DNA from 4 places in the Paenibacillus sp. OK060 genome. Region 1 is predicted to be linked to each of the others. Evidence: riboswitches for the same ligand, from Rfam matches in the RefSeq annotation. Region 1 holds a riboswitch; each other region holds the start of a gene.
The links. A riboswitch is a leader RNA that binds a small molecule or an ion and turns the genes downstream of it on or off. The one in region 1 is predicted to bind thiamine pyrophosphate.
Positions count from the first base shown of each region.

Region 1 (7,941 bases):
GAAGCGGCTGTGGCAAAAGTACTTTGCTGCGTCTGATCGCCGGGCTGGAACCCCCCTCTTCCGGGAGCATTATGCTGGGCAACAGAAAGCTTGGCAGTACAGCACCCGAGACACGGTTTCTGTTTCAGGAAGCAAGGCTGCTGCCTTGGAAATCCGTGCTCGACAATGTACGACTAGGTATCCCCGACAAGAACAAGGAAGATGCACGCCAGTCGCTTCGCAATGTAGGACTTGGAGAGCGTGAAGGTGATTGGCCGGGGGTATTATCTGGCGGACAAAAACAACGTGTCGCCTTGGCACGGGCACTCGCAAGTCATCCGCGTTTACTGCTGCTGGATGAACCGCTGGGTGCATTGGATGCATTGACACGAATTGAGATGCAGCAATTAATCGAACGCTTGTGGGTAGAAGAAGATCTGACTGTCATTCTGGTCACGCATGATGTCAGTGAGGCGGTTGCGCTGGCAGACAGAGTGCTGTTAATTGAGGATGGTCATATAACGATGGATACCCGAATTACGCTGGAGCGGCCACGCGTTCGGGACAGCGGGTTTGCTCATTTTGAAAACCTGATTCTGAATCGCTTGTTGACTCCGCCACAAGAGACACCACAGCAGATTGCCCAGAAACAGATATCATTCTCGATCTAATTCCACTGGAAAGAAGGCATGATTATGCAATCCCTCTCACCCGTTCCCTCTCCACCTGTTAAAGACCTTTTAACTCAAATTCCGGCTTATACGCCTGCCAAATCCATGGAACAGATCCGGCGGGAGTTGGGACTGGAAAGTGTAGATCGACTTGCAGCGAACGAGAATCCGTTCGGTTCTTCTCCCCTGGCAGCGGAAGCGGTCAGATCGCTGGGTTCCGATCTTTTGGCTCAATACCCCGACGGTTCCAGCCAACTGCTGCGTGACAAACTTGCGGACCGTCTGGGTGTGCGTACCTCCCAACTGGTATTTGGCAGTGGTTCATTCGAGCTCCTTACCCTTACCGCCCAAGCCTATCTTAATCCCGGCGAGGAATCACTCATTCCAGTGCCCTCCTTTAACTGGTATAAGGGCGCTACGCTGCTGGCAGGCGGGGTCATTCATGAAGTGCCTTTGGTCAACCATTCACTGGACCTGGAGCAATTCCGGCAACGGATCAATGCTTCTACCCGAATTATCTGGCTGTGCAATCCGAATAATCCAACCGGAACCATTTTCACGGCAGATGCCCTACTTGGTTTACTCGAACATGTTCCCTCCCATGTCGTGGTTGTCCTGGACGAAGCGTATTATGAATTCGCGGAAAGTGAAGATTATCCTGATACGGTTAAGCTGCTGGAGCAGTATAATAATCTGATTATTTTGCGGACCTTCTCCAAAATATATGGACTTGCCGGCCTGCGAATTGGATATGGCATCGGGAATGAAAGCATTATTGAAGGCATTAACCGGGTCAAGCTGCCCATCAGTCTGACAGCCACATCCCAAGCCGCTGCTTTGGCCAGCCTGGATGATCATGAATTTGTTTCTCACTGCCTGCACTACAATCGTCAAGGAAGGGAAACGTTAATGCAGTCCTTTGATCAGTGGAACTTACCCTACATCCCTTCCGAAACAAATTTCATCATGGTTGATCTGTTGCAGGATAGTGGCCCGATTACCCAAGAATTGTTGAACAGAGGCATCTCTGTCCGCGGCGGTGCCCAATTCAGTATGCCTACCTGGCTTCGGATTACGATTGGTACACCGGAGCAGATTGCCCGTCTGATCGGGGAGCTTGATTCACTGTTACATTCAAACGATTAGAATCCTAGTTACTTTCCTAACTCACATTACGCACACTTCTTTTAAGCCGCCCTCTTTACATTCCACTTGCATGTGATATATGCTGAACACACAACTGCATATCTTGAACATTGCACTAGGGGAGCCTTGCGGCTGAGACGAATCGAACGATTCGGACCCTTTGAACCTGATCTGGATCATACCAGCGGAGGGAAGTGGAGCGGCCTCTCAGTAAGCGGATTTTTTCATGTTGATGATGGAATTTAATGTGAATTGAACTTACAGACCCACTCATTTCTCCGGAAATGGGTGGGTCTTTTTCGCGTTCTGCGGGCAGATCAGAAGGTGTAATTAAAGATCCCGCGGTTTGAAGTTGAATTATGAATAACAAGGGGGGACGGAACGAGATGGATAACGATATAACCATTCACAACATGAGCTACGCTTTCCCGGGAAAAAGGGATTCCCCCGTGCTCTCCAATGTGTCGATGCGTGTAGCCAAAGGCGAATTCGTCTCGCTCATCGGTTCCAGCGGCTCCGGTAAAAGTACCCTTTTCAAGCTGCTGGCAGGCTTGCTTGAGCCAACACACGGAACCATTGAAATTCCTTGGGTTCAAGAAGGAAAGCGACTGGGGCAGGTGGCCTACATGCCGCAAAAGGACCTCCTATTATCCTGGAGAACCGTCATGGGGAATTGCATGCTTCCCTCTGAACTGGCTGCAGGTCGGCAGGATAAGATAAGGATTCGAGCAGATATCCTGGCTGGCCTCGACAGATTTGGCTTATCCGGCCACGCGCATGCTTACCCGGACGAGCTTTCAGGTGGCATGCGCCAGCGTGTCGCGCTGCTTCGTACTTTGCTGACAGGTGGCCAACTGATGCTGCTGGATGAACCATTCGGCGCACTCGATGCCCTGACCAAACGTGAGATGCATCGCTGGCTGCTGGAGCTCTGGGAAGGCCTGGGCAAAACCGTGTTGTTCATCACACATGACATTGAAGAAGCCCTGCTGCTCAGTGATCGAATTATCCTGTTAACTCCGGTGGGCCAAGGCCAACAGCTGCAGGATCTGACGGTACCTTTGCCACGTCCAAGACATTCGGACATGATCTACGAACCGGCTCTCGTTCAGATGAGACGACTACTGGAGGAACAATTGCATGCGAGACGGTAACTTGAGAGATAGCATGAAGCATAGCGTAAGAGGTTGGCTTGCCCGTTATGGTCTGTTTCTTTTGCTCATGATCTTGCTGCTTGCTCTCTGGGAGTGGATTGTGTGTATGGGATGGGTGCCTTCCTTCATCATTCCAGCCCCGACGGCGATTGTCCGTTCGCTGTATGAACATCACCACCTTCTGCTGGCTACACATCTGCCTGCTACCTTGATGGAGGTTGTCGTTGGTTTTGGCTTGTCCATTGGTGCCGGAATTGCACTTGCAACGGGTATGTATATGAATCGGTCGATTGAAAAAGCGTTATATCCCTTCATCGTGATCAGTCAGACGATCCCGCTGATTGCCCTGTCCCCCGTCTTTATCCTGTGGTTTGGCTACACGCTGTGGAGTAAAGTGGCGGTGGTGTTCCTGATCGCATTTTTCCCAATTGTGGTGAGCACCTACGATGGCCTGCGCAAGGGTGATCCGGAGCAGCGTGAACTGCTGCTGACGATGGGGGCCACCAAGTGGGATATTTTTCGCAAACTCCAGATTCCACTTGCCCTTCCCTCCTTCTTTTCGGGACTGAAAATGTCCGTGGTGTATTGTGTGGTCGGTGCAACGATCGGTGAATGGCTTGGTGGAAGCAAGGGGCTTGGCTACTTCAGCCGCAGAATGTCGAGCAATATGAACACGGATGCGATGTTCGCCGCCATTATGCTATTATCCCTGCTTGGTATCGCGCTGTTTGTACTCATTGCATGGATGGAGAGAAGATTTGGTACACCACGTCATGCAGGTAGAAGAAAAGCTGGATAACTTTCGGATTTCAAAACAAAAAAACAAAAGAAACGAGGAACTTTACGTTATGAATAAAAAGCATATCTATTCCCTGCTCCCCATTCTGCTCATGTCTCTTTTGCTAATCGTCAGCGGATGCGGTAAAACGGGCATCAATACGCCCTCCACAGGCTCAACTTCCAATGCAAACGATACAGACTCATCTGCGATAGAAACGCCATCGACATCCAAAGACAAGCTGTCCATCATGCTCGATTGGTACCCAAATGCAGTGCATTCCTTCATCTATGTTGCTCAGGAGAATGGTTACTTCGCGGATCAAGGTCTGGATGTCGATATCCAGATGCCTGCCGATACGAATGATGCACTCAAACTTGTTGCCGCCGGGAAAATCGATCTTGCACTAAGCTACCAGCCGCAAATTTTGCTCGCGCGTGGGGAGAACATTCCTGTACGTTCGATTGCAGCCGTCGTTCGCCATCCGCTCGTGCATCTGTTGACTGAAGCAGACGGTAAAGTGAAATCGCCAAAAGATCTTGAAGGGAGGACGGTCGGCTATTCCTCAATCCCTTTGTATGAAGCAATGGTGCGTACCATGATCAGCCAGGATGGCGGTAATCCCGACAAGATGAATTTGGTGGATGTGGGATTTGACCTGATCCCTTCCCTGGCTTCCGGGCAGGCAGATGCCATTATGGGTGGTTTTATTAACCATGAACAATTGATTCTGGAAAAGGAAGGCCATGCCATGAAAGCGATCAATCCCGTCGATTACGGCGTACCTGATTATTATGAACTGGTCCTCACTGCAAGTGATGCGGGCATTGAAGCGAAGAAAGATCAGCTTACCCGCTTCATCAAAGCGATGCAGGAAGGACAGAAATATGTAACAGAGCACCCCGAGGACGCGCTGAACATTCTGCTCGCACATGAGAACGAAACGTCTCCACTTGACCCGGAGATCGAAATCAAAAGTCTAAACATTTTACTGCCACTGATGAATGAAGAAGGTCAGCCGTTTGGCAGGCAGGACGCCTCTTCTTGGGAAAATGTACGTGCATGGTTGGTTCAAAGTGAACTGATTCCGGATTCCGTAAAGGCTGAGGATGCTTTTATCAACTTGCAGGGTGAGTAAGTAAAATCGATTACTGGACGAGATCAAGGGAAATTTGAAAGTTGTAAATTCATTATCAGATGTCGATAACATGAGTAGTTACGGAATTCAATAACTGTACGATTAGAATCTTTATCGAGGATAAGGACTCTTTAATTAAGCTTTCTATATGGACTTTCCAGCTATCCGAGAATAGCGTTTAGTTCCCATGATTTAATGGCCCACCCTGCCCTGACACTTTTATTGATTAATTTGCTTATTTATTAGGAGGAACTTATATGTCTTATCTGGAACGTGTTCGTACGCAAAATCCGCTTGTTCATAACATTACGAATATTGTCGTCGCTCCGTTTACGGCCAACGGTTTGCTCGCACTAGGTGCATCTCCCTTTATGGCTTATGCGCATGAAGAAGTTGCTGATGTTGCCAAGATGTCGGGAGCAGTTGTACTGAACATTGGCACACTGGACGAAAAGGTGGTTGAGGCGATCCGTTTGGCTGGTCGATCAGCTAATTCAAATAACGTACCTGTTGTGCTCGATCCGGTTGGAGCTGGCGCAACCGCCTATCGTACGGAAACCATTCAGATGCTCGTTCGTGAGCTTCGCCTCACGGTGTTGCGGGGCAATGTGGCAGAAGTCGCCAATGTCATCGGTGAGCGTTGGAGCATCAAAGGTGTGGATGCAGGTCAAGGCGATGGAGATCGAATCGGAATAGCGGAACGGGCAGCACAAAAACTCGGCTGTGTGGTCGTCATTACCGGACGCGAGGATGTCATTACGGATGGACAAACAACGTTCCTGACGAGTAATGGACATGCCTTGCTTACCCAAGTAACTGGTGCAGGCTGCTTACTCAGCTCCGTGATTGGTGCTTTTGCAGCCATTGCTAAACCGGGAGAAGACTTGCTGGGCAGTGTTGTGGAGGCACTCGCTTTCTATGGCGTTGCAGCAGAGATTGCGGCGGAACGCACCGCTGACCTGGGACCGGGCAGCTTCCAGATCGAATTGCTGAATCAACTGGCCCAAGTGACACCTGACGTTCTCGCAGAGCGGGCACAGGTTCGCCAGTTTGATGGAGGTGCGTAATGAGTATTGCGCAGGCTTTGACGATTGCTGGTTCCGATAATGGTGGCGGCGCCGGAATTCAAGCTGATCTGAAGACCTTTCAGGAGCTCGGTGTATACGGCATGACTATAATTACAGCTATCGCTGCCCAAAATACAACAGGTGTGCAGGGCGTCTTCCCTATTTCATATGAAGGTATTGCTCAACAGTTGGATTCGACCGGTGATGACTTTCAGCCTACAGCCGTGAAGACGGGCATGCTCTACAGTGCTGAGATTATTCGACTGGTTGCCGAGAAATGGCAGCAATACGGATGGTGCAATCTGGTCATCGATCCGGTTATGGTTGCCAAAGGCGGCGCTCCCCTGCTGCAACAGGAGGCCGTTCAAGCGCTAATTACGGAGCTGCTGCCTCATGCACTGATCACGACCCCGAACATTCCGGAAGCCGAGCTTCTTACAGGAATGTCTATTATGAATTTGAGTCAGCGTGAAGAAGCCGCAAGGCAGATCGTGCAGATGGGCTCCACGTATGCTTTGGTGAAAGGTGGTCATGATGGGGGAAATGGCATCATTGTCGATGTGCTCTATGATGGGCAGTCTTTTCACTATCTGGAGAACGTTCGGGTAGTGACAAGGCATACCCATGGAACGGGATGTACGTATTCTGCGGCCATTACTGCCGAATTGTCGAAAGGCTCAGCTGTGCCGGCTGCCGTCACCACCGCGCGAGCATTCATTCAGGCAGCCATCGAAGATGAGCTGGGGATTGGGGCCGGACATGGGCCGACGAATCATTTTGCCTATCAGCGCAGACTGCGGGGTGAACAGTAATGCGCCCACTGGATGCAGAAGCGGTACGGCATGCGATGCAGGTGTATTTGGTAATGGGCAGCGTGAATACGACGCGTGACCCCGTGGAAGTGCTGCGCCAAGCCATCGCTGGCGGCATTACGCTGTTCCAGTTCCGTGAAAAAGGAACTGGCGCTCTGGTTGGCGAAGCACGCATCACGCTTGCGATGCGGCTTCGCGAGGTGTGCAGCCAGCACGGGATACCGTTCATCGTGAACGATGATGTGGAGCTGGCTGTGGTGGTGGAGGCCGACGGCATACATGTCGGCCAGGACGATGCGGACGCGGCGCTGGTACGCGCCCGCATCGGAGAAGGGCGGATGCTTGGCGTATCCGCCCACTCCGCGCTGGAAGCCCGCCGTGCGGTGCAGGCGGGCGCCGACTATCTTGGCGTCGGGCCAATGTACCCGACGCGGTCCAAAGCGGATGCCCACGCTGTGTTGGGCCCCGCTGGGGTTGCCGAACTGCGCGCCGCAGGCATCGCAGTTCCGGTGGTGGGTATCGGCGGCATTACGCCCGATACCACGGCCGCCGTGATGGCGGCAGGAGCCGACGGCGTAGCCGTCATCTCCGCCATCGCGGGCGCGGCCGATGTGCGCGCAGCGGCTGCGCAGTTCGCTGCGGCGGTGCACGGGATGCAGGCGTAGCCATGCGCTCCCTGCACTGCTAGCCCGTGTGCTGCACCAGATAGATGGTGCAGCACATTCAGTTATTCTCAAGATGCAGCTTCCGTGCCTGCATCTTATTTTTTTCATTTTCACCTGTTGACTCTCACGTAACGTGACGCTGTACAATCGGTGGTGTAAGGAGGTTTCCATCATGGCCATGAAAGTAAAAGAAGTGGCCGAACTTGTCGGGATCAGTGTGCGCACACTGCATCATTATGATGAGATCGGACTGTTAACACCGGACGAAGTGACTTCTGCCGGATATCGACTGTATTCAGATGCCAATCTGGAAATGCTGCAGCAGATTTTATTTTTTAAAGAACTCGATTTCTCTCTGAAAGATATCAAGGAGATTACAAACAATCCATCGTTCGATCGAGAAGAAGCCCTGAATATGCATCGCCGTATTTTGCTGGAGAAACGCCAGCGGTTGGACCAAATGATCGCCACCATTGATAAATCGGTTCAACACGTGAGAGGAGAAATTAAGATGACAGCCAAAGAACAATT
Region 1 is NZ_FNFR01000004.1:3,306-11,246, reverse strand. It holds gene BLS14_RS15275 (ATP-binding cassette domain-containing protein) at 1-650, shown strand, start outside; gene hisC (histidinol-phosphate transaminase) at 669-1,796, shown strand; TPP riboswitch at 1,904-2,006, shown strand; gene BLS14_RS15265 (ABC transporter ATP-binding protein) at 2,156-2,950, shown strand; gene BLS14_RS15260 (ABC transporter permease) at 2,937-3,749, shown strand; gene BLS14_RS15255 (ABC transporter substrate-binding protein) at 3,799-4,866, shown strand; gene thiM (hydroxyethylthiazole kinase) at 5,124-5,933, shown strand; gene thiD (bifunctional hydroxymethylpyrimidine kinase/phosphomethylpyrimidine kinase) at 5,933-6,745, shown strand; gene thiE (thiamine phosphate synthase) at 6,745-7,410, shown strand; gene BLS14_RS15235 (MerR family transcriptional regulator) at 7,583-7,941, shown strand, end outside.

Region 2 (7,941 bases), on a different contig from region 1:
CCGGTCTGCCCGTAAAAAGGGAATTCAACTTGCCGTTGCTTCCAGCTCTACCCGGGATTGGGTTCATGGTTATTTGCGCACACTCGGCATTTTCGAACTATTCGATGTCATTCATACAGCCGAGGACGTCAAGAGGGTTAAACCGGACCCGGAATTGTATCTGCTCGCCCTGGAGAGTCTCGGGATCGGGGCATCCGAAGCGGTTGTGTTCGAAGACTCACCGAATGGACTGAAGGCAGCCAAAGCCGCGGGGATCCGCTGTGTCATTGTGCCTAACGAGGTAACGCGTAATCTGGAATTCTCGAAGTATGATCTGCGGTTAACCTCGCTGGCAGAGATCACGATGGAAATCCTTTAACTCTGGTATTGCTTGCGTAACTCGATAGGGGAGATTCCTTCATATTTTTTGAATACGGATCCAAAATAACTGGCGCTGTTGAAACCAACAGCCCGGGCAATCTCGTGGGCCGTTATTCCGGCGTCATGGACGAGCATTTCTTTGGCTTTCAATAACCGATACCGTGTCAGATAATCAAGCGGAGTCATTTGGAATTCCTTTTTGAATATCCGATTCAAATGCTGTTCGGTGACGTCCATTTGCTGAGCCAGCATGGAGAGCGAGATATCCTGATCATAATTTTGCTTGATAAAAGTAACCAGTCCACCCAGCTTTAATCGGGCATCCGAGCGTTCATAAGCACCATAACGATCTCCATCAATGTTTAACCTGACCAGTAGCATGTATAGCAATGCGGATACGTGCCAGATCTGATCCTTGTGCCGGGACTGTAGCGCCAACGTTATTTCATGCAACAGGATATGAAGCATCCCATCCGGCTTGAAGGCGCGCAGCTCCCCGATCTGCAAGGTATGCAGAAACCGGGGCAATAAATAGCCATTAAAGGACAAACAATCGAACAACAATGAATCACTCAGATTGTCGTAACGGTATGTGACCTCCGGGAACATAATAAGAGCTGTTCCTTTCCGAATCGAAAACTCATGATTTTGGGCTGCAATTTTCCCTGTTCCCCCGATACACTGCACAATACTGTAATCCCGTGAATGGCCGTTCCAATTCATTAATTCATCTACGGTCAGCTGGTTTTGACCTGTAATCATAAGCGGCATATCGGTATCCAGTGAATTCCCCGTACTAGGTTTCGGCATCGTTGTGTTATTCCTCATTTCGTTAAAGGTCGTGTGCGTAAATGGCGCGGATACAGAGTTAAAAGAAACCTGATTTGAATTATATTACATAAATAACATTAATTTAAACGAACTATTTACTTCGATGAACGACTTATCGAAAACCTTTTAGGATTATGTATCATCATGTCGATGCCTTGCCATTATCAGACCAAACAGTATACGCTATAATGGATACAGTGATTTAGGAAAGGGATGCAGTCATGAAGAAAGTCATCGTCGTAGGATCAGGAATTCTTGGGGCTTCCACAGCATATCAATTGGCAAAACGGGGTGCGGAAGTTCTTATTATAGACCGGAAAGATCGAGGGCAGGCTACGGATGCTGCTGCCGGGATCATCTGTCCCTGGTTATCTCAGCGCCGTAATCAGGATTGGTATCAGCTTGCCAAGGCTGGTGCACGTTTTTATCCCGGTTTGATTGAAGAACTCAAGAGTGAAGGGGAAACGGAAACGGGTTACGCTCAAGTGGGTGCTCTTAGTATTCATACGGAAGTAGAGAAAATCAACAAGATGCAGGAGCGAGCACACCTTCGTAAAGAAGATGCACCGGAGATTGCCGATATTACCCGTCTGGATGCAAAAGAAACCCATGAGCGTTTTCCTCTCATGGAGGAGAACTTTCAGTCCGTCTACATCAGTGGTGCTGCGCGTATCGATGGACGTGCACTGCGTGATGCCTTAATCCGATCGGCACAGCGAAATGAAGCGGTCCTGATTAATGGGGACGCGACACTTCAATATGAATCGGACCGAGTAACTGGAGTGGTTGTTGACGGTAAAGTCATATCGGCTGACGAGGTTATTGTGTGTGCCGGCGCTTGGGCTAGTGAACTGTTGAAGCCCTTGGGCATTGATTTTAAGGTTCATTATCAGAAGGCGCAAATTATGCATTTGCAGGTTCATGATCGAGAAGACACTGGGAACTGGCCTGTGGTCATGCCTCCTTCGGATCAATATCTGTTAGCCTTTGATCAACAGAAGATTGTGATCGGGGCGACTCACGAAAATGATATTGAAGGCTATGATATAAGAGTAACCGCAGGCGGAATGCAGGAAATTTTGAATAAAGGATTGGAACTGGCTCCAGGTTTAGCCGATAGCACGTTTCAGGAAGTAAGAGTAGGTTTCCGTCCGTTTACACCAGGTTTTCTTCCGGTAATGGGTGCTGTTCCTGGTTGGAATGGCTTAATCACAGCCAACGGGCTTGGTGCATCTGGGCTAACGATGGGGCCTTTTATTGGAAGTCAACTTGCCAAATTGGCTCTGGGTATGAAATTGGATATCGATATTCAGCCATATGACCTTGGAAAAGCAATGGATCATCAGAAATGAGGTGAACGATGACGTATTCACAGCGCTTAACTCACGGTAACTCATCAGACATTATTTATCTGGAGCACCAGATTGGCATCACCGAGGAGGAATTAGCAAAAGCCGAGGAAGAGCGGAGGGGTTACGAATCGGATTTAAACAAGTTAAAGACGTCTCCGGCGTATCATTCAAATTCAGCGACGAACGTCTCTAATGAGCAAAAATGGGTAGATGAGTTAAACAAATTGCAAAGTATGATTAAGGATATCCGCAACCGCCATAAGAAGTTGCAAGAAGATTTAGGGGAACTTGAAGATTAATAGGAATGGATTGACATTTGGAAAAACACATGTTGTAATAAGCCTGAGCTATTTGCAGGGGGACTGTTCGCAGTTGAGAAGGTTAAAACCTGACCCTTTGAACCTGTTAGTTAATACTGACGTAGGGAGCAAATGACATGTACTCATGTTATTTTGCCCTTGCCGAAAATAGGACAAGGGCTTTTTGGTCTGCATTTTGGATGACAGAACGCGATAGCTGGATGTGAAGCGGGGACATTATAATTTTAATACAAGGAGAAATGATCATGTCATTTTCAAGAACGTTAAAAGATAAGTCCAGAAACGTATGGGAAGATGGATACAACCATCCTTTTTTACATGAAATGGGGAAAGGCACACTGGATCAGGAAGCGTTTAAGTTTTATCTTCTTCAGGACTATACATATCTGATTGAATATGCGAAGATTTTTGCCATGGGTGCGGTGAAGGCGACAGATGAAAAACTGATGACGAACTTTACGGTGATTCAACACGCTATTCTGTACGAAGAAATGGATTTGCATCGAAATTATATGAATGAATTTGGGATTACGCTGGATGGAAATCATGCTGTCAAACCCTCTCTTTACAACAAGGCGTATACGTCGAATATGATGAGTGTTGCACAAACAGGTGGGGTTGCCGAAATCATCGCCGTCATTTTCCCTTGTGCGTGGACGTATTTCGACTATGCCACAAGATTAAAAGAACAATATCGAGATTCATTAGAGGGCAATTTCTATCAGACTTGGATCGAAAATTATGCAAGTGATGAATTCCGCGACTCATTCGAATGGTTCTATGATACACTGGATGCATTATGCGAACATAAAACCGAGCAGGAACTGGAGGCCATTGAAGACATATTCAGAAGAAGTGTTGAATTTGAATATCTGTTCTGGGATATGGCTTATAAACGGCAACTCTCGTACTGATGAATGCAATCTACTACAACCAGAGATAAGGATGAACATACAGATGAACAATCGTGGAGAACGCATCTATTTACGATTTTTGAACGTGGAAGACGCTGCTGGACTACTGGATTTGCAGTTCCGTAACCGTGCTGTTTTCGAAGAAATATCGGCAAGCGAACGATCGGATACATTCTATACATTGGAGGGCCAAGGAGCCCTTCTTGAAGGTTGGAACAAGGCGAGGGAAGAGGGGAAACGGTACTCTTTCGGGATCTTTCTGAACCATACGCATGAGCTTATTGGGGAGATCTCTCTGTTCGAGCTTGAACTGGATTCCACCACCAAATGGATTGTTGGTTATGTGCTCGATCAGGTGCAGAATGGCAAGGGATATATGAGTGAATCCCTTCAGCTAGCACTGGATTTTGCTATGAATGAAGCGGGCATAAAACGAGTGGAGGCAGGTGCGCTGCCCGACAATGCCGGATCGATTCGAGTGCTTCGCAAGGCGGGCTTTCAGGAGACGGACCGGCAGAATATTAAAATCAAGGGGATTTGGAAGGAACATGTGATGTTTGCAGTGGATTTGCAATAGGTTATTAGATATCGTAACGTGAACCACCTAAATCATCCAGGGGGAACTTATGAATAAGCGGAAACAAATATTATTGGACTCAGCGCTTGTACTCTTTGGGAAACATGGAGTGACCAACACCTCCATACAAATGATCCTAGACGAGTCAGGTGTGTCCAAAGGAACATTTTATAAATTCTTTGGCTCGAAGGATGATTGTATTCTTGCCATTCTGGAGCAACGTGTACAGGAAGATATGATGATTCGCAAAGATTTGGAGAGCCAAAGCTATGCTTCCGATTTTGATTTACTGGTGGATCAGATTATGGTGCCGATGATTTTGCCAGAAAAAAAGCTTGTTGTGGAGCTATTCTGGACAGGCTTCTACTCTGGGGAATGCGATCTGAAAAATTTGACTCGCATGCAGTTGAATTGGTTATCTGAACGACTGGTACAGGTATTTGGGAAAGAATTAAAACCTTTTGCTTATGAAGGGGCTATTTTTGGTTTTGGCATGATCCATCAAATCTCGAACATGTGGAGAAACTTCCATCTTGACCAACCGGATTGGAACCATCTTGTGCCCAAAATCCTGAACTACATTGAAATCTTGCTTCGTTCCATGCTGGAAAGACAAGAGCATATTATAGATTTTCCAAGTCTTTTGATGATCGCTCCTGATTCCAAAGAAATTGTGTTGGATAAAAATAACCTGATTGCAGGTCTTCAGAAATTCAGTCATTCTATTCTCCAATTGGAAGTACCTATTAAAGCGAAAGAACTGACCAAAGGGCTGCTTGTTTTAGTTGAGCAGAAAGAGATCAATATCTCCATGTTGGAAGTAACGCTACAGGCGTTTCAAACGGAATTTGAATCGTCTTCTCTTCAGTGTGAGGCAAACAGGATTGTCAAAGACTGCAGATCGTATCTCGAACAATTCAGGCAGATCCTCATGGAGAGAACGAGTTAACGCAGCTGTTCTTACTTACGTGTGCAGGCAAATTGTTCATTTATATTATGTAATACACCACAAAAAAGCGGCAGATTGGACGTAAAGCTTAGTGTCCTGATCTGCCGCTTTTTATATAAGATACAATAGGCTCTACATGATGTAATTCATGTAAATATTGCTCTTAATTTGTATTCATCGAGACTTTTTGTCTTACAGGCTGTTTGGAGTCTTCCTCCGTCGCTTGTTTGGTACGTTTGATGAAGAAGGAAAGGAGCAATCCAAGAACGGCAATGCCGATAATGACAACGTAAGCATCATTAATTCCCTGGATCATGGATTCCATTCCCAACTGCTGCTGGGTTAAGCCTTTGGCTGCACCCGTTGCCACCATATCTTGAACATGTGCTGTTGTGCGACTGGTCATTACACTTACGAGCAATGAAGTACCCACAGCGCCAGCTACCTGTCTGACAGTGTTGGATATTGCTGTACCGTGTGGTCCTAGTCTTGGTGGCAGTTGATTCAAACCTGCTGTTTGGATAGGCATCATAAGCAAGGCCATACCAATTCGGCGACCTGTTGACATCAATACTAGGTAAGTATAGCTAGTAGAATCCGTTAGATCGATGAACCCGATGGTGGTTACAATCGTAATGACCATCCCGATAATCGCCAGCCATTTTGCGCCAAACCGGTCAAACAATCTACCCGTTATCGGCATCAGGAAGCCCATGACAAGCGCCCCTGGAAGCAATAATAATCCGGACTCCAATGCAGTGTAACCCCGTGCATTTTGGAGGTATAAAGGAAGCAACATCATATCAGCATACATGATCATCGTGATCGCGATATTAATGATTGTGGTCAGTGAGAACATATTATACTTGAAAGCCCGCAGATCGAGCAGCGGATTTGCAGACGCGAGTTGTCTCCATGTGAACAGTCCAAGAGCAATGACTCCTGCTGCAATGCATATGATTACTTCTGCGCTTGACCATCCCAGAGTTCCTGCCCGGCTGAAGCCATACAGCAATGCGCCGAATCCAATCGTGGACAGCAACACGCTGAGTGTGTCGAACTTGAGATTGATTCGTTCCGATACATTTTTGAGATATACAAACGCAAAACCAATAACAATAACGGTTAGTGGGATCATCCCGTAAAACATCGTTTGCCATGTGTAGTTCTCAAGAATATATCCAGCAAGGGTTGGCCCAATCGCTGGAGCGAAAATGATGGCAAAGCCGACCATCCCCATCGCGGCGCCCCTTTTCTCAGGAGTGAACAAGGTAAGAATGACATGCATTAACAATGGCATGATAATACCAGCACCGGCTGCTTGAACCATACGTCCTGTCAACAGTGTACCAAAATTACTCGCAAGGGCAGATATAATCGTACCGATGAGGAAAATAAACATCGAAGCTTGAAATAATTGCCGTGTCGAAAAGCGTTGCATGAAATAGGCCGTGATAGGAATGAGTACACCATTCACCAGCATGTAGCCTGTTGTAAACCATTGGGCTGTTGCTGCTGAGATATTAAAATCCCCCATCAGCTCCGGAGTTGCCACGCTCATAACGGTTTGGTTCAATGTGGCAAGAAATGCACCCAAAATCATAACAAACAGTATGGGGCCCTTTTTTACGTCATCTCTTTCTTTTAATCTAGCCTGACTCAATCCATTCCATCCTTTCAATCCACACGTGACTAAATTTACAACATGTTGTATAGTTTACATTGTATTTATTGAATTATATACATATTCCCGTAGATTACAATTTACGATTTTGGGTATTTTCGTTGCTTATTTTACGAAATAATAAAATATGTCGTCTAATTCGGAAATAAACGACTGATCATTTAAAATTGTAATTTTTAAAATTTGAGGAGTGATATTGCATGAAAAATGAAAAGAAGTCTGCTACAGATCCTCGTATACTTCGTACAAGACAGTTGATTCGTGATGCTTTTGTAGATCTGTTGCAGGAAATGGACATCGAGAAACTATCCGTCAATCGAATTGCAGAACGTGCGACGATCAACCGCGTGACTTTCTATCTGCATTATCGTGACATCACAGACATGATGGAGAAAATGGCGGACGAGATGATCGAGCACATTGAACGAATTGTGGACGAATATGCTCCTCAATTTGAAGATGCTGCCAAAGACGATGGTTGGCCAGTGCTTGTAAAATTGCTTGAACACTTTGCTGATCATTCCAAATTCTATCGTGTCGTTCTCGCTTCCAGACGAACCCCCATTTTTACGGAGAGGCTCATGAAATTACTAACGACACTCGTTTCGGCCAAGATCGAAAGCTTGGAGCTGGGAAGCTCTCTTTCACAAGCGGGTATTCATAAGGAGATCGCAATCTGGTACAGTTCCTCAGCTCTGATTGGTACCATTGTATCCTGGCTTCGTAATGACATGCCCTATGCACCGCATTTCCTTGCCAAACAGTTCTCTTTAATTCGTGCTTATTCTTACAATGACTTGATATAACAAAAAAACATCCAGCTTTAGTTAGACTCAACTATACGCAGATGTCTTTTCAACAGATTATAAATGGGCTAATCTCCTGTCGGAGTTCGTAAAATCATATACAGCCCGATGAGTGCTGCCAGAGCACCAAAAATGATGCCGGACAGTC
Region 2 is NZ_FNFR01000001.1:973,560-981,500, forward strand. It holds gene BLS14_RS04290 (HAD family hydrolase) at 1-358, shown strand, start outside; gene BLS14_RS04295 (AraC family transcriptional regulator) at 355-1,170, opposite strand; gene BLS14_RS04300 (NAD(P)/FAD-dependent oxidoreductase) at 1,413-2,543, shown strand; gene BLS14_RS04305 (hypothetical protein) at 2,552-2,842, shown strand; TPP riboswitch at 2,889-2,987, shown strand; gene tenA (thiaminase II) at 3,109-3,777, shown strand; gene BLS14_RS04315 (GNAT family N-acetyltransferase) at 3,809-4,354, shown strand; gene BLS14_RS04320 (TetR/AcrR family transcriptional regulator) at 4,404-5,303, shown strand; gene BLS14_RS04325 (DHA2 family efflux MFS transporter permease subunit) at 5,467-6,906, opposite strand; gene BLS14_RS04330 (TetR/AcrR family transcriptional regulator) at 7,188-7,793, shown strand; gene BLS14_RS04335 (hypothetical protein) at 7,862-7,941, opposite strand, start outside.
Region 2: it holds a riboswitch for thiamine pyrophosphate, as region 1 does, so the genes downstream of both, tenA (thiaminase II) here and BLS14_RS15265 (ABC transporter ATP-binding protein) in region 1, are expected to answer to the same signal.

Region 3 (7,941 bases), on a different contig from region 1:
CTTGCAGCAGAGTCACTAGGTTTCGGAATTGTATATATTGGCGGGCTGCGCAACCGTATTGAGGAAGTGAGCGAAGTATTGGGTTTGCCCGACGGCGTCTATCCAGTATATGGAATGTGCATTGGTGTTGCTGATCAGGATACGGGTATTCGTCCGCGTCTACCACTGGATGCTGTCCTGCACCATGGCCGCTATAACGCCGAGCAGACTCTCAAAGGCGTCGAGAGCTATGACGAAACGACTGCTGCATACATGAAGGAGCGCACTCAAGGGGAACGTTCTACATCGTGGTCCGAAATGATGGCGAAACGCCTCACAGAACCGGTACGTCTACAGATGAAGCCATTCCTCGAAGGCAAAGGATTCTTGAAACGTTAAGTGTAAATTCAAAAGAAGTCAGTTCGGCAGATGCCGACTGACTTCTTTTTTTGCATACTATATCTATTTAGTTGAGGAACCAGCACAAGAATGGATGCCAATTCGGACCTAAGGAAGACCGTAGAAGCGTTTCGTATTCTGATAAAAGAGACGCGCAGCCCGCTCCGTTCCCATACCGGTCACTTCACTCCACGCTTGAATGACCTGTCTGGTCATGGCAGGGTGCGTCATTCTTCCCTGGAAAGGTCCCTCGAAAGGCCAAGGTCCATCAGTCTCTGCCATAACCTGCTCGGAAGGATACTGGCGAGCTAATTCGCGAATTTCCTCTTCGTATATGATATCAGGTGTAAATGAGACGAAGTATCCGTTGTCAGCCATTCGCTGGACGGTCCCCTTGGAACCTTTGAACCAGTGAAAATGTGCCCGGCGATGTTGATATTGCTCCAGCAGGTCACAGGCGATATCGGCATCCTCGTATACAGCGTGCAGCACAATCGGTTTACCGTGCCGTTTCGCTAGCTGGATAAATCGCTCCAACAGATCGATATAGCCGCTCTGATCAAAGTACTGTCCTGCCTGTTCGGCTTCCTGTCGGTTGTAATAAGGCAATCCAACTTCCCCAATCGCTGTGGCTTGTCCCATATGCTTTTCGATCCATTTGATAAATAGATCCTGCTCTGCCAGGGACGGCAGGGGCTGCTCGGGATGGAACCCAAAGGCCGGATATACGGTACGAGGGTATTGGGAAGCTACTTCTAGGTTACTCTGGGCAGAAGCCAGATTCATGGAAACGGCGATGACAGCCTCAACCTGCTGGGATGGGAAGGAATGCAGCATCTCACGTTGTTCTTCAGGTGTATATTTGTCCAGGTGAAGATGGGCATCGATCAAGGGTGCAAAAGCGGTTGATTGCATGGATGGACCCCTCCTTTTTGTCTTTTACCAATGATACGCAGGATAGTTTGTCTTGGATCACCCATTTTAGGGAAAAAATAACTCAAAAACCCGCACTATTTAGATAGGCGGGTTTTCTGCTGTTCTTCTCTCATCCACTGGGAAATCTGCCGTTTCCGTTCAAGAAAAGCAGATTCCTCCGTGATCGCTTCGCGACGTGGACGATCAAAGGGAACATCGACCTCGTGAAGTACAGCCGCAGGCCGATTTGATAAAACATAGATACGGTCCGCAAGCAATAATGCTTCCTCGATATTATGCGTAATGAACAGCACCGAGCGGCGGTTCTGTTCCCAGATATCGAGCAGCCAGCGCTGCATGTCGCTACGGGTCAGTGCATCCAGCGCACTAAAAGGCTCGTCTAGCAGCATCAGCTCCTGCGGACTGAGCAGGGCGCGCAGAAAGGCAACCCGCTGCTGCATGCCGCCCGATAACATATGCGGATAGGCTTGTTCGAACCCAGCCAGTCCGACACTGCTCAGCCACTTCCGGGCATCTGCAAGCGCCTCTGCTCGGGGTGGTGCATCCGAAGACACTTCACCTGCAAGCAGCACATTGTCCTCAATGGTACGCCATGGGAAGAGGGCAGGCTGCTGCGGCATATAGCTAATCTTGCCGCGTTGTCCGGTGACATCCTGACCATTCATCAGGATTTGGCCCTCCTGAGGTTTCAGCAGACCGCCGATGATGTGAAACAGGGTGCTTTTGCCACAGCCGGAAGGGCCGACGATGGCTACGAATTCTCCTTGTTCCACGGTCAGGGACAGGCCATCCAGAACGGGCAATGTGCTGCGTCGCTCCCGGAACGAAGCATTCACGTCTAATACTTCCAACGCTGGTGAAGAATGATGTGCAGGTAAGGCCACGGTTCCATATTCAGGACTCCCGCTACTCGTTGGAGTGGTTGCACCTTCATCCGGCGCAGTAGCTACCCGCTCGTTGTGTTCGGGTGTCATCTTGTCATCACTTCCTAACCTTTATATGGTGCATATTTCAAAGTTATCGCTTTTGTGGACGCCAGCGTACGAGCAGCTTCTCCAATAGCGCAATGAGCAGGAAGAGCAGCAGACTCAATGCCACAATAATCATGATTGCCACGAAAAGACGATCCGTCCGATAGGCTGATTTTTGCAGCATCATATAATAGCCGATGCCCTTATCTGCACCGATCCATTCGGCGATAATCGCACCCATGACGCTGTACGTAGCGGCAATTTTAATCCCCGAGAACACCGAGGGCAATGCATGTGGAAGTTCGAGCTTCCAGAAAATTTGGCCGCGTTTTGCACCAGCCATGCGCATATAGTTCATCATCGCCGCATCGGTGCGGGTCAACCCGTCCATGGCAGCTACAGCCACCGGGAAGAAGCAGACCAGGATGATGGTAATCAGTTTGGGCAGCAGCCCAAATCCGAACCAGATCAGCAAGAGCGGAGCAAGCGCAATGGTCGGTATATTTTGACTAAGAATAAGTAATGGATAGAGTGCAGATTTCAAAAATGGAATCAGATGCAGCACCATCGCAATCAGTAATCCCACGAGCGTACCTGCTGCAAATCCTATTAATGTCAGCTGGATTGTTGCCGATGCATGCATGCCAAGTCGCTCGGCCTGGGATGCTGCTTCATGGGCGATGTCCGAAGGCGCAGGCAGCATCCATTTCTCAATATGGAACAGGGAGACGGCTCCCTGCCATATCGCTATAAAGAGAATAACCGCCACAAAGGGCGGCCATACGCTTTTCCAATAGGCATGCATTAGCGATATTTCTCCGTCAGGGTGTCCATGCTGAAGCCACTTGGGCTATGGGCGATTTTGATCTGTGAGATGATGCTAGGGCTGCCAGCTTCCACGAGAACTTCGTGCATTTTGCGGACAACCTCCAGCAGTTCCTCCAGTTCTCCCTCCATCGTAGTATCCAGTGGATTAACCTGATATTTCAAGCCAGACTGCTGAATGACTTCAATCGCACGATCAACATAAGGATAGGAATTTTCGCCATTTGGCGTTTTGGGAATGACTTGAATGCTAAGTAGTGTGCTTGCCATGAGAGATCACTTTTCCTTTCGAAATATATAAAATGAACTAATGACTGTTACACTTGCCACTTCGATGACAGAATAACCTTCCAATCGCTGTTATCCCCAGATTTTTTTGATTCCCTTCTCCAAAGGGAAAATCCGGTGATAAAGGCGAACGCTTCGCTTTTTCACGTTATTTCTGTCCTCTTCGTCATCGTGTAAATACTAAGTTCGTTTTATATGGATAATTTTATTGGGGTAAGAACTCGTTTGTATATGCTTTGGATACATCTACCTGCTCATCGAGCAGTTTTTTGCTAAACATCCAATCCGTGTAGTTCTGCCATACTTCCTGCTTCTGCTCACCCCAGCGTGGTGCGTCATCCTGATATTTTGGACTCAGCCACTTCTGGCTTGCGAGTACAAGATCCTTATCCAGATCCGGTACGGCCTTGATCAGAATGTTGGCAGCGTCTTCGGGATGTTCAATCGCGTATTGATATCCTTCGGAAGTCGCTTTCAAGAACGCTTTAACCAGCTCGGGATCGTTCTGAATCGTCTTTTCATTGGTAACGAGTACAGGTGTGTAGTAGTCCAGTGAATCGGAATAATCTTTCACATATAACATGTCGATCGGTTCCCCGCGCAGTTCGGCTTCAATGCCCGTCCACGCGTAGAAGATCCAGGCAAAGTCGATATCGCGTTTCACAGCGGTGAAGAAGTCTGCATCGCCCATGCTAATATTTTTTACTTTGGATACATCGGCGCCTTCGCCTTCCATAATGGACTGCATCACAGCTTCTTCCACCGGAGAGCCCCAGCCACCATAGGTTTTACCTTCAAAATCTTTGGGGGATTTGATGTTCCGGTCCACCGGAGCGGCAAATCCGGACGTGTTATGCTGAATGACTGCAGCAATGGACACGAGCGGTACGCCCTGTGTGCGGGCCTGGGTCACACTCTCCTGATAACTTACGCCAAAAGGCACTTCGTTCGAAGCCACCATTGTATCCGCGCCTCCGGCACCTGGTTGTACAATCTCGACATTTAAGCCTTCAGCTTTGTAAAAACCTTGATCTACGGCCGCATACAGTCCGGTATGATTCGTATTTGGTGTCCAATCCAGCACCACTTTAATGTCCTTGAGGGCTGCGTTGTCACCTTCATTGCTGTTTTCGGTGTTGCTGCTGCCATTTTCTCCTGAAGGTGCAGCTTCTTTGCCGCCACATGCGGCCACAGCCACGAGTAGTACGCACAAGAGCATTAGGCCCATCATTTTACGCCATCTCATCTTCATTTCTCTCCTTCATGTTGTCCGGCCAGTGGCGCGGGGTACTCCTTGGCTTCATATCCAAGCTTCTTGCATAAATCGACAGATTTATACCAGCTATGATCCGGATGACGTCACTTTTTTTAGCTCTCTGGCTATATAAAAGAACATTAAAAAAGCGCCCCGTTAATCCGGGACGCGTGCAGGCGTTAGAGATGTGGCACTCAGCAAAGAGGCTGGGCCAATTCGATATACTCCGATTCCTACGCTGGCATGATCCAGATCAGGTCTAAGGGTCAGTATCTTGGTGGGATACACTCTCAGCCGGCCTATTCCGACTCCCCTGGGAAACTATGAAGTTACGGGCATTACTAGGTGTAATTATAGGCCAGAGGCCCACGCATGTCCAGTCAGGAACTGGATAGGGGCACGTATGAATGAATCAAAGAGGCCATTATACATGCGTATAACGACCTCTCTAGATGTGTGATTTTCAACAATTATCGTGGCGAATCATATAAGGAAATCTGACTGAGTGCAAAAGCATCGGATTTCGGGTCATAGCCTACCTGTTTCTGAGTGGTTTCCAGATTCAATCGTTTAAACCGATTATTCGAGATCCCATGCAGTATGGTGAAGGGCTCCAGATCTGTAGTTGTAATTGCTTTGAACATCAAATCACACAAGTCAGCCGGACTAATATACGCGCTCATATCCCTTGCCTCCAGCGCGGGTCCATCCGGTTGGAAATCATCATATGCACCTATACGTATTGCTACACTTTGTAAACCTTCGGTATATGCAAAATAGGAAGCGAGCGATTCACCAAAACATTTGCTAACTCCGTACAAATTCCGTGGGCGTGTCGGCATGTCCGGATAGACTTGAGCATCAATGGGATACCCCTCGATCGTCTGTGCACTGCTTGCCAGAATGACTCTCCGCACACCTTGGTCCTTAGCTGCACGGAATACATTAAATGTACCTTTGATATTGATGTCCAACAACGATTCATAGAATCCGGCATGCGGGGAAGGATCTCCCGCCAGATGTACAACCACATCCATGCCTTCGCAAGCGTGCTGACAGGCTTCGGGATCTGTCACATCAAGTGTCATGATCTCATGGCTTGTCCCTTGATACGTATGCAGTCTGTCGATATTCAAATCCGTTAGTCGCAGGTGAAATGCTTCTGACAAGTGTTGGGACAAGTCACGTCCAATTTTTCCGGCTGCGCCGGTAATTAAAATGTTCATTAAATCAGCTCCAATTCTTAGCGCTGGAAGAACTCAATCCATTCCTTCTCGGGTCCATAGATGAAGAAATAACGGTAACCGTTAGGCAGTGTAATCATCTCTCCATCAATAAACTCGGCCTCAGTTGCCTTAATGCGGTTGTACTCAGACTCAAGGTCATCGACATGGATAGCAAAATGATGCACCGTACCTTCGGAAGGCAGCTTGTCGCTGTATCCCTGAATCAACTCAATCTCAGTCTCATCGCTTCCGTTGAAGCCGAGAAAGGCGAGCTGAATGACACCGTTGGTGTGGGTTACCCGATCTTTCAATTCAAGACCAACAATCTCCGTATAGAAACGCAGCGTGGTCTCTAGATCACGAACGGCAATGCCGACGTGGTCAATGCGCTTTTGAAAACTCATAATCCAAATCCTCCTTATATGCATTGAATCTTTTCTACCATTTTAAGGGATATCATAGGGCTGTACTACGAGGTTGTCAAATAGGATTTTAATTTGGAAAAATTATAATTGTTCACAGAATGTTCACTTATGAGGAGGGGTTCGTCATCTCTATAATTACGAAGGTAAACAGAGAGGATGAGAGAATTGCCAACAACGAAGAAAGAACAGATTATTTTTGGAATGATGATGTGCACAGGAATGGTCATCGTCATGATGGCCTTCAATTTATGGCACAATGGGTTATTGAGCAAGATGTCCGCGCTTGAAATATTGCTTCAGTTCATATTGTGCTTTGTCATTGCATTTCTGGTGGAGTCCTTTATTGTCGGACCTGTAGCGCGAAAAATTGCATTTTCCTTACCTTTTGACAAGTCCAACAAAATCCTAGGCGTGCTCGCTATGTCATTTTTCATGGTCATTGGAATGGTTCTGATTATGTCCTTGTACGGAATGATTTCCGCTTATCTTGCGAATCAGTTAAATGGAGCATCCGTACTAAGTACGTATCTTCATACGATTGCTCGTAATTTTAGCCTGGCGCTTCCTTACCAAATTATTATTCTGGGACCACTCGTTCGATATGTATTCGGTAAATTCATTAAGGATAAAGGGAGTGTAGTCCCCACAACCTAAATAACGTTAGTTCCGATTTAGAGCATCTGAAAGTATTTCCTGGGCAATCGTCCACTGCACTAAGATAAAGAAGTAATTGTTCATTTTCAAATCAAAAAAGACCTCGTAGCATTCACGCTACGAAGCCTATCTTTTTACCAGCTATGATTTATTGAATTTAATTTATCTTCTGTTCGGTAGATATTACGATGCTGAACTCACAGTATGCCTGCGCTGCCATTGATACGCGATCACGCTGATAATCAGCAGACCAACTGCAAAAATGGCAAGCATCCACGCCGACTGGTTAACTTCCAGATGGTCCAAACTCCAGCCTGTAACCAAAGGCAGAATGGCACCACCAACACCACCTGATGCTATCAGGATGCTGGGCGTTGATTCTTCTGTTCCAGGCAGCATTTTGCTGGCGAAGACGAGGGCAATGGAGAACACGCCCGATAGTGCAAGCCCGAGCAACAGGATGATCAGAAATGCCGACCAGATCTGGTTGGTAAAAGGAAAGATCATCAGCAGTACAACTGCTGCAAGGCAACTGTACAGAACGTAGACGCGATATTGGAATTTCTCCGCAATATATCCGGCAAACAGTCGCCCAACAGACATGGCGATCCAGAAGCAGGTAACACTAAGTGCAGCACCTGCTTCCTTCATGTTCATTTTCTCAATCAGAATGGCTGGCATGAAGTTGGCAAGGCTCATTTCAGTGCCGACATAGAGAAAGAAAAATAGAACAAATAAAGACAGAAGAGCCAAATTACGGCCGTGATAGGTTGAACGAGTTGGTTTAATGTCTTCAGGATTCGATCCATTTGGCGATTCAGCAGCGTGAGTGTGTACAGGAGTCTGGTCTGAGCTGCGTCGACTCAGCTCGTTGTCCAGCTCACCGAATGAACTTTTGGCCCAGAAGATAAAAGTCATCGCTGCACAGACGGCAACCACGAGGAACGACATGCGCCAGTACCCGGCAGAAATCAGACCGCTGG
Region 3 is NZ_FNFR01000006.1:280,495-288,435, reverse strand. It holds gene nfsA (oxygen-insensitive NADPH nitroreductase) at 1-378, shown strand, start outside; gene BLS14_RS22825 (TatD family hydrolase) at 487-1,293, opposite strand; gene BLS14_RS22820 (ABC transporter ATP-binding protein) at 1,389-2,288, opposite strand; gene BLS14_RS22815 (ABC transporter permease) at 2,332-3,090, opposite strand; gene BLS14_RS22810 (thiamine-binding protein) at 3,090-3,380, opposite strand; gene BLS14_RS22805 (ABC transporter substrate-binding protein) at 3,604-4,644, opposite strand; TPP riboswitch at 4,866-4,978, opposite strand; gene BLS14_RS22800 (NAD-dependent epimerase/dehydratase family protein) at 5,124-5,879, opposite strand; gene BLS14_RS22795 (VOC family protein) at 5,897-6,283, opposite strand; gene BLS14_RS22790 (DUF2798 domain-containing protein) at 6,470-6,958, shown strand; gene BLS14_RS22785 (MFS transporter) at 7,142-7,941, opposite strand, start outside.
Region 3: it holds a riboswitch for thiamine pyrophosphate, as region 1 does, so the genes downstream of both, BLS14_RS22805 (ABC transporter substrate-binding protein) here and BLS14_RS15265 (ABC transporter ATP-binding protein) in region 1, are expected to answer to the same signal.

Region 4 (7,941 bases), on a different contig from region 1:
AAAAGTATGGTGTAGACCTGCCACGTACATCCGTTAAGCAATCCCAAGAAGGTGTAGCTGTTTCCAAAGCTAATCTGCAAGTGGGAGATCTCGTCTTCTTCTCCAGCGGTAGTCGCTCTACAGGCTCCAATATTACTCACGTAGGCGTATATGCAGGCGACGGAAAAGTTCTGCACACGTACGGATCACCAGGTGTAACTCTCTCCGACTTGAACTCGGGGAACTGGAAAAAAACATATATTAAAGCTCGCCGCGTACTGTAGCTCATATTCCGAAAATAACGAAGCGAGTGGGGCCGGATCTGATGATCCGGTCCTTTTATATTTACCCAATGAAGTTCTCTCTCCAAACAGGAGTAATGTGGAAAACAGACTCTAAATTTTTTGAGACGACCTCTTTTATTGGGTATGAAGCATATAACCGATGCCACGAACGGTATGAATTAATTTGACACTTCTCCCCTTATCCACCTTCACTCGTAAATGTTTGATATATACATCCACCACATTAGTATCCATTGCAAAATCATACCCCCACACTTCCCTTAAAATAACGCTCCGGGGACACGCCTCATTCACATGACGGGCCAAAAATTCCAGCAATTCGTATTCCTTCGGAGTTAATACCAGATATTCGCCTGCACGACTTACACGACGTGAACGAAGATTGACCTTGAGGTCATGTACTACAATGACTTCTTCATCTTCCTGTGAAGCATGCGAGAACACACGTAAAAGATTCCGTATTCTGGCCATCATCACATTACCGTGAATAGGTGCTTCCATCACATCATTAGCGCCGTAATCGAGTAATTCCACAATCAATTCAGGCGATATCTTGGGAGTTATCACAAGCAATGGGGAGGTGACACCTATGTGTATAAAAGACTCTAGTCCATTTTTCAGGGTATCTTCGTGACATCCTTCATTCATTAATATGATCATATTGAGATTCGTGAGTGTTAGTTCAGAAATACGGTTCAGATCTGTCCATTCCATTTGCTCGACTTGGTACCCTTCTGCACACAGTATGCCTTGAATAAAAGAAACCAGATCGCCCCTGCCAACCAGTAATATGGATGTTTTCATTTTTTCACCCGGCCTGTCTTGTACGCTGCTACATTTGTTGATTTAAACTACACTTGGTCTCGACATCCTTGTGACCACTGTGCATCGCAGCATTGTTGTATGTTTATCATGCCGTAAAATGAAAAAGTCCATTCCCGGAAGGAACGGACGCGGAACATTCATTTGATTTTTCTCTAACCAAAGTACCGGTGAACCAGCGTACGCGCCTCTGCCGTGTCTTTTGTTCCATGAACAAGGACACGACCATCCTGAAAAATGACCATCCTGTGCGCTCCTGTTGTAAAAGAAACCAAAAATGGATTAACCTCCACTTTGCCTTCATCCAACTTGCCGAGACGATCAGCCGTATGTTGTAAATCCAGATTCATCCGCCGTGAAGGGCGAATCTGTACCGTATCCCTACCACATAATACGTCTGTTTTTTCCAGGTTTGAGGCAGAGAGGTACGGATAGTTAGCCTTTACTCCGCAGGAAGGACAATCTTCTTTTCGGGCACCGTCGACGTTAATGGATATGTATTCATTTCTCCACACATCGAATGATAACAACTTGCGTCTCAGTGCACCTGAATTACCACTGAGAAGCTTCATCGCTTCGGCAGTCTGATTAGCCGTAACCATCTGCACCGCCTGAGGGATTATGCCTGACGTATCACAGGTATCCCCACCTAACGGAACCTCACCCAACAAGCAGTTTAAACAAGGCGTTTCTCCAGGCAGAAACGTGTAGGTAATTCCATAACTGCCCACACATCCGCCATAAATCCACGGAATACGATACTTCTGAGACATATCATTTATTAATAGCCGGGTATCAAAATTATCTGTTGCATCCATGATCAAGTCTGCGTTCTGAACCAGTTCTTCCAGTTCATCTACTCTGACGTCCATCACTTTGCCTACAACCTCAACGTTAGAATTAATGTCAGATAGGCGCTTCTTCGCTGCCATCGCTTTGGGCATTCGCTGAATGGCGTCTTGCTCAATATATAATTGCTGTCGTTGTAGGTTGCTCCACTCCACATAGTCACGATCTGCAATAGTAATATGGCCAATTCCTGAACGTACCAATGTTTCCGCAATACCCGTACCAAGCGCGCCCGCTCCAACAATTAATACTTTGCTGTTATTCAATCTATGCTGACCTTCCTTACCGATAGGTGCATACCGTTCCTGTCTGGAATAGCGGTCTCCCTGTTCAGAAGATCGTGTCTGATTAGTCATGTATGAACCATTCCTTCCGCCGGACTACTCGCTGCTGCATAGCGCTTAACGGGAATCATGCCTGCCTCATAAGCCAGTCTGCCTGCTTCAACCCCCATTCGCATTGCCTTCGCCATCTTCACCGGATCTCCGGATCCGGAGACAGCCGTATTCAACAATACACCGTCAGCTCCCAGCTCCATCGCATGAGCAGCATCTTTAGGTGCTCGAAGTCCTGCATCCACAATAACAGGAACGACGGCTTGTTCAATAATAATCTCCAGATTATAGGGATTAATAATTCCTCTCCCTGCCCCTATGGGTGAAGCCCCAGGCATAACAGCATGTACGCCGAGTAGTTGCAATCGCTTGGCCAGAATAACATCGTCTGAGATATAAGGCAGTACCGTAAAGCCCTTTTCAAGCAAGATCTCGCAAGCTTTATAGGTTTCAATTGGGTCAGGAAGTAATGTGATTCCATCGCCGATAACTTCTACTTTTATCATATCACAAAGTCCTGAAGCCCGAGCTAGTTCAGCGATTCGCACAGCTTCCTCTGCTGTTGCAGCACCCGCTGTATTGGGAAGCAGGGTATACCTTTTCAAGTCCAGTGTGTCCAGAAAGTGCTGTTTGTTCCGATCTTCCAGATTCAAACGCCGAACCGCGAACGTTAATACATCCGTACCTGAAGCCTCAACCGCCTGACTCTGCACTTCCAAGTCCGAAAATTTGCCTGTACCCAGCAGCAATCTAGATTCAAACGTATAATTTCCAATCCTCAGCATAATTCAACCGCCTCCCACAAAATGTACAATTTCAATTCGGTCTCCGTCTCTTAACGCCGTCGTTTCATGATATTCCCGCGTTAAAATTTGACGATTCAATTCAACCACGACGGTTTTTACTTGCAAATTAAATGAATGGAGCAATTTGTCTACACGATTTAAGCTATCTTCAATTTGCATGGTTTGTCCGTTGACAATGATGTTCACTGCAACATCTCCTTTATGTTCAAACGTTCTGGACAAAGGTCCTGAATCCCCAGTTCTTCCGAAGTTTTGCCACAAATCAAGTCAGCCATGAGGCTGCCTGTAATCGCACTAAGCAATATGCCGTTACGATAATGTCCAAAAGCAGCGAATAAACCCGGTACACTATCACAAGCCCCCACATAGGGCAATCCATCTGGAGTCGAAGGACGGACACCAGCCCACGCTCGGATAAAATGTGCTTCCTTCATGCCAGGTACCCAGTTTGTTGCAGCTGCAAGCAGCTTCTGAATGCCTTGTACCGAAACTTTCATGTCTGTTCTTCCAGGAAGGCTTGTTGCACCGATCCATACTTCTCCATTGGCTTTGGGAACAATATATATATCCTCTGCATACACCGTTTTGTCTGGCCTGTACCCGGCATGGTGGGGAGAAAACTGCACGGCTGCAATCTCCCCCTTTACTGGTAAAACAGGCGATTTCAGACCCACATGTCTCATCAATTCTTCACCATGTAACCCTGTAGCAATAATGACATTTCTCGATGTCATCGTTCCTATTGAAGTCTCGATCCCTTGCACTCCATTCACATCAGTATGCAAACGGACATCCTGTACACCTTCCATCACCCTTGCACCCATGGCTTGAGCAGATCTGACATAAGCCTGCGTTAAGTTGACAGGAAGAACCTCGCTCTCGGAAGGTCTGTAATATGCTCCATACGTATCCCTGTTTAACCATGATGCTTCCTGCTGGACAGCGACACGATCCCACCAAATATGTTCTGTAGATAAGGTAGACGATCGATTATTTTTGTAACTGTTGACTTCACTGTATGAACGAAAAGGAGTAATAAAGCCATGCTGTTGCAGCCCCATTTCCACTCCGCTAAGCGAACTTATCCGTTCCTTCTGCTCATGAAGCAAAGCTCTGCTCTGCCTTGCAAGCTTTGCCATTACAGCATGAGTGAATTCCTCACTATCAGCAGCAAGCATGCCTGCGGCTGCACAGGAAGTTCCCCCAGCGAGCCGCGCCCGCTCAACCAGAAGAACGTCATGGCCTCGAGTAGCGAGTTCACATGCGATGGCACAACCGATAACTCCTCCACCTACAATAATGGTTTCTGCATGAAGCTTGCCTCGAACTTCCGCTCCAACTTTACTTCCCGAAACTATTCCTGGATGATAGCCTGAACGATTCCTGCTTCGACTTCTTGCTTCCTCTCTCAAGATCTCATCTCCTTGGTTCGGCGTACTTGTCTGAATCCGTGATCGCCTGTCGCAATGAAGCGGCAGCTAGTTCCGGCTTATCGGTCGTCCAAATCGTAGAAATCACAGCGGCTCCTCTAGCACCAGCAGTTCGAATGGCAGCAATATTTTCAGGTCTTATCCCGCCAATCGCGATCACGGGAATCGAAACATTAGAGCATACCTCAGCCAACGCACTTAGCCCTCTGGGTTCGCAATTCGGTTTACTATTTGAAGCATAGACATGCCCATAAAAGAGATAATCCGCTCCCTGTTTTTCTGCAACTTTTGCTTCTTCCAGAGAATGAACCGATATGCCTACGCGCAGCCGATCGACTGTCCTCAACTCATCCTTATCATAGCTGTGAATAACTGCTTGACCCCAATGCACACCACCAATTGAAGCATGTTGATCCAGCTGATCTGAGCCATTCATAATGATTCGGTCAGATGGAACACCTTGTGTTTTTAGACCTTGCGCCCAATACATCTGTTCTTCAAGGGTCAGCTTTTTTTCCCGAATGTGGATATAATCGACCCACCGCCATATACCCTTAGCAATATTCAGAAAAGAGCCCAAGTCTCCTGTACCTGGTGAAACCACATGCAGTTCGAATGATCTTGTTATTACATGTTCGTGGAAGATTACCGTCCTATTCGCCCTCCTCTTGCATGATTTAAGCTGATATACAACAACAAAAAAGCCACTCCCGTAGGGGAGTGGCCACGAATTTAAAATTCATGGATCAACTGAATGACTGTCGCATGCAATTACACTATACATAACGCATAACAACTATAGAAACCATCCATAGTCGCAACGCTGTATACATAGAACTGCATGATTCATCTTGCAGGCCATATCGCAAAGTCAACGATAAAGCTCTTTGTCATTAGCTGAAACGCGCCACTTCCCTACGCTGGTATGATCCAGATCAGGTACAAAGGGTCCGGAATCGCATTCTTCCATCTCAGCCGCATCGTGCGGCCCCCCTAGTGTTCATATGAAGCTGTAGCCTATGTTACCATAGACACCTTTTTTTGTCACCGTACATTTCCATGAATTACGTTGTTCACCATTGCTGAAATCATGTAGTTAACGAAGTTGCTGTTTCTGGTGCGAAGAATTTCGTAGAAACTATTGTTTGTCGGACCAAGCTTCAACATCCCACGTTTTGGTTACCCAACCTTCATAAAATTCAGGTTCATGGGATACGAGCAGCACGGTACCCTTGAATTCCTGCAGGGCACGTTTCAGCTCTGCTTTTGCGGTTACATCCAAATGGTTTGTGGGCTCATCGAACAAAATCCAGTTACTTTCACGCATCAGAAGCTTACATAAACGAACCTTGGCTTGTTCACCACCACTAAGTGCGTTAAGCGGGCGGGTGATATGCTCATTTTTTAATCCACAACGTGCGAGATGGCCCCGGACTTCATTCTGTGTCAGATGAGAAAACTCATTCCACACATCTTCGATCGGGGTAATATTACCTGCACGTACTTCCTGTTCGAAATAAGCTGTTTCCAGATAGTCCCCCAAGAAAGTCTTACCGCTAATTGGTGGGATTTTCCCCAAGATCGTCTTGAGCAGTGTGGATTTACCTACACCGTTACATCCAACAATGGCAATTTTCTCGCCACGCTCAATCGTCATCGTCATTTTAGGCAATAATGCATATGAATATCCGATTTCAAAATCAATACCCTCAAAGACGGTTTTACTACTCGCCCGGGCATCCTTGAATTTGAATGTGGGTTTGGCCGCTTCGTCTGGACGATCAATCCGTTCAATCTTGCCGAGCTGCTTCTCACGGCTCTTGGCACGACCGGAAGTGGAAGCGCGGGCTTTGTTCCGCTGAATGAAATCTTCCTGCTTCTTGATAAACTCCTGCTGTTTCTCATAAGCATCAATATGTTGCGCCTTATTCATGTCGGCCATTTCAAGGAATTTGTTATAGTTCGCTGCATAACGCGTCAACTTGGCAAATTCCAGATGATAAATAACGTTAACGACCTCATTCATAAACTCTGTATCATGCGAAATCAGAATAAACGCATACGGGTAATCCTTCAGGTAACGCGTCAGCCATTCAATGTGTTCCACATCGAGATAGTTCGTCGGCTCATCCAACAAAAGAGCTGTGGGTTTCTCCAGTAAAAGCTTGGCAAGCAATACCTTCGTACGCTGACCACCACTAAGCGCGGCCACATCACGATCTAGACCGATGGCGGACAATCCAAGTCCATTCGCCATCTCTTCCACTTTCACATCGATCAGATAAAAATCACCTTGCTCCAATTGCTCTTGAATGTCACCCATTTCTTCCAGCAACAATTCGAGCTTGTCCGGATCGGCGTCTGCCATCTGATCCGTAATAGACATCATTTCTTTTTCCAACTCAAGCAAGGGCAGGAACGCATCCTTAAGCACATCACGAATCGTTTTTCCAGGCGTGAGCTTGGTATGCTGATCCAGATATCCATAACGAACTTTGGGGGTCCATTCGACCTTCCCTTCGTCCTTTAACAATTTCCCGGTAAGAATGTTCATCAGTGTGGACTTACCCACACCATTTGCACCAACAAGACCTACACGCTCTCCGGCAAGTAAACGAAAAGATACATTTTTAAATAACGTGCGGTCTCCAAAATTGTGACTCACGTTCTCTACTGACAATAAACTCATAAGATGAGGTTGCTCCTATCTATTGGACATTACTATCGTTCCGAAACCCTATTTTAGCACAGGTGTCGCCTTTTCTGAAAGTAATGTAAACATCTCATGCAACCTCGCTTTTATATTACAAACAAACTGCCTTTAATTTATGGAACAGTTATACTCAAAATAACCTTGTGCTGCCGCTTGTTTGGCATTTGTAAACACTTCTTCGGCTCTGTAACCATTGCTACATGTGGAAGGGTAATAGTATTTAATTCCACTTACAGGATCAACTCCGCCAACGATCGCTGTTTTCTTCACCAGTCTGCCACCACCAATGGCATAATTGTTAATCTTTTGGTTACCTACAGGTATTCCCTGAATAAACGCCATCAGCCCCGTATCATTAATCGAATTGTACCAGTCTTCCTGAGAAATCAAAGGCATGGTAAAGGTGTAGGAAACACCATTCCTTCTTGCAAACTCATTATGCCGGTTAATAACATCTGCCAAATCTTCCTGCACACTTGTCACGATCCGGCCTCGTCTGACCTGCTCAAACGTCTCGGCATTCTGAAGCAGAGGGATTTGTGTGCTGGAGGCCAGTTCTTTCTGGAAACCCTCAACCCACATGCGCAAGCCTGCATCATAGGCATACACATACCCATCGAGTGTGAAGTTAATACTGCTACCATTTGAATCAGAATATGTATAGGGCTTTTTAGGACTCCAAACTTGCCGGAATGAATCTTC
Region 4 is NZ_FNFR01000002.1:647,079-655,019, forward strand. It holds gene BLS14_RS09125 (C40 family peptidase) at 1-263, shown strand, start outside; gene BLS14_RS09130 (winged helix-turn-helix domain-containing protein) at 399-1,088, opposite strand; gene BLS14_RS09135 (MoeB/ThiF family adenylyltransferase) at 1,262-2,311, opposite strand; gene BLS14_RS09140 (thiazole synthase) at 2,308-3,075, opposite strand; gene thiS (sulfur carrier protein ThiS) at 3,079-3,282, opposite strand; gene thiO (glycine oxidase ThiO) at 3,279-4,508, opposite strand; gene BLS14_RS09155 (thiamine phosphate synthase) at 4,513-5,130, opposite strand; TPP riboswitch at 5,422-5,531, opposite strand; gene BLS14_RS09160 (ABC-F family ATP-binding cassette domain-containing protein) at 5,665-7,215, opposite strand; gene BLS14_RS09165 (hypothetical protein) at 7,348-7,941, opposite strand, start outside.
Region 4: it holds a riboswitch for thiamine pyrophosphate, as region 1 does, so the genes downstream of both, BLS14_RS09155 (thiamine phosphate synthase) here and BLS14_RS15265 (ABC transporter ATP-binding protein) in region 1, are expected to answer to the same signal.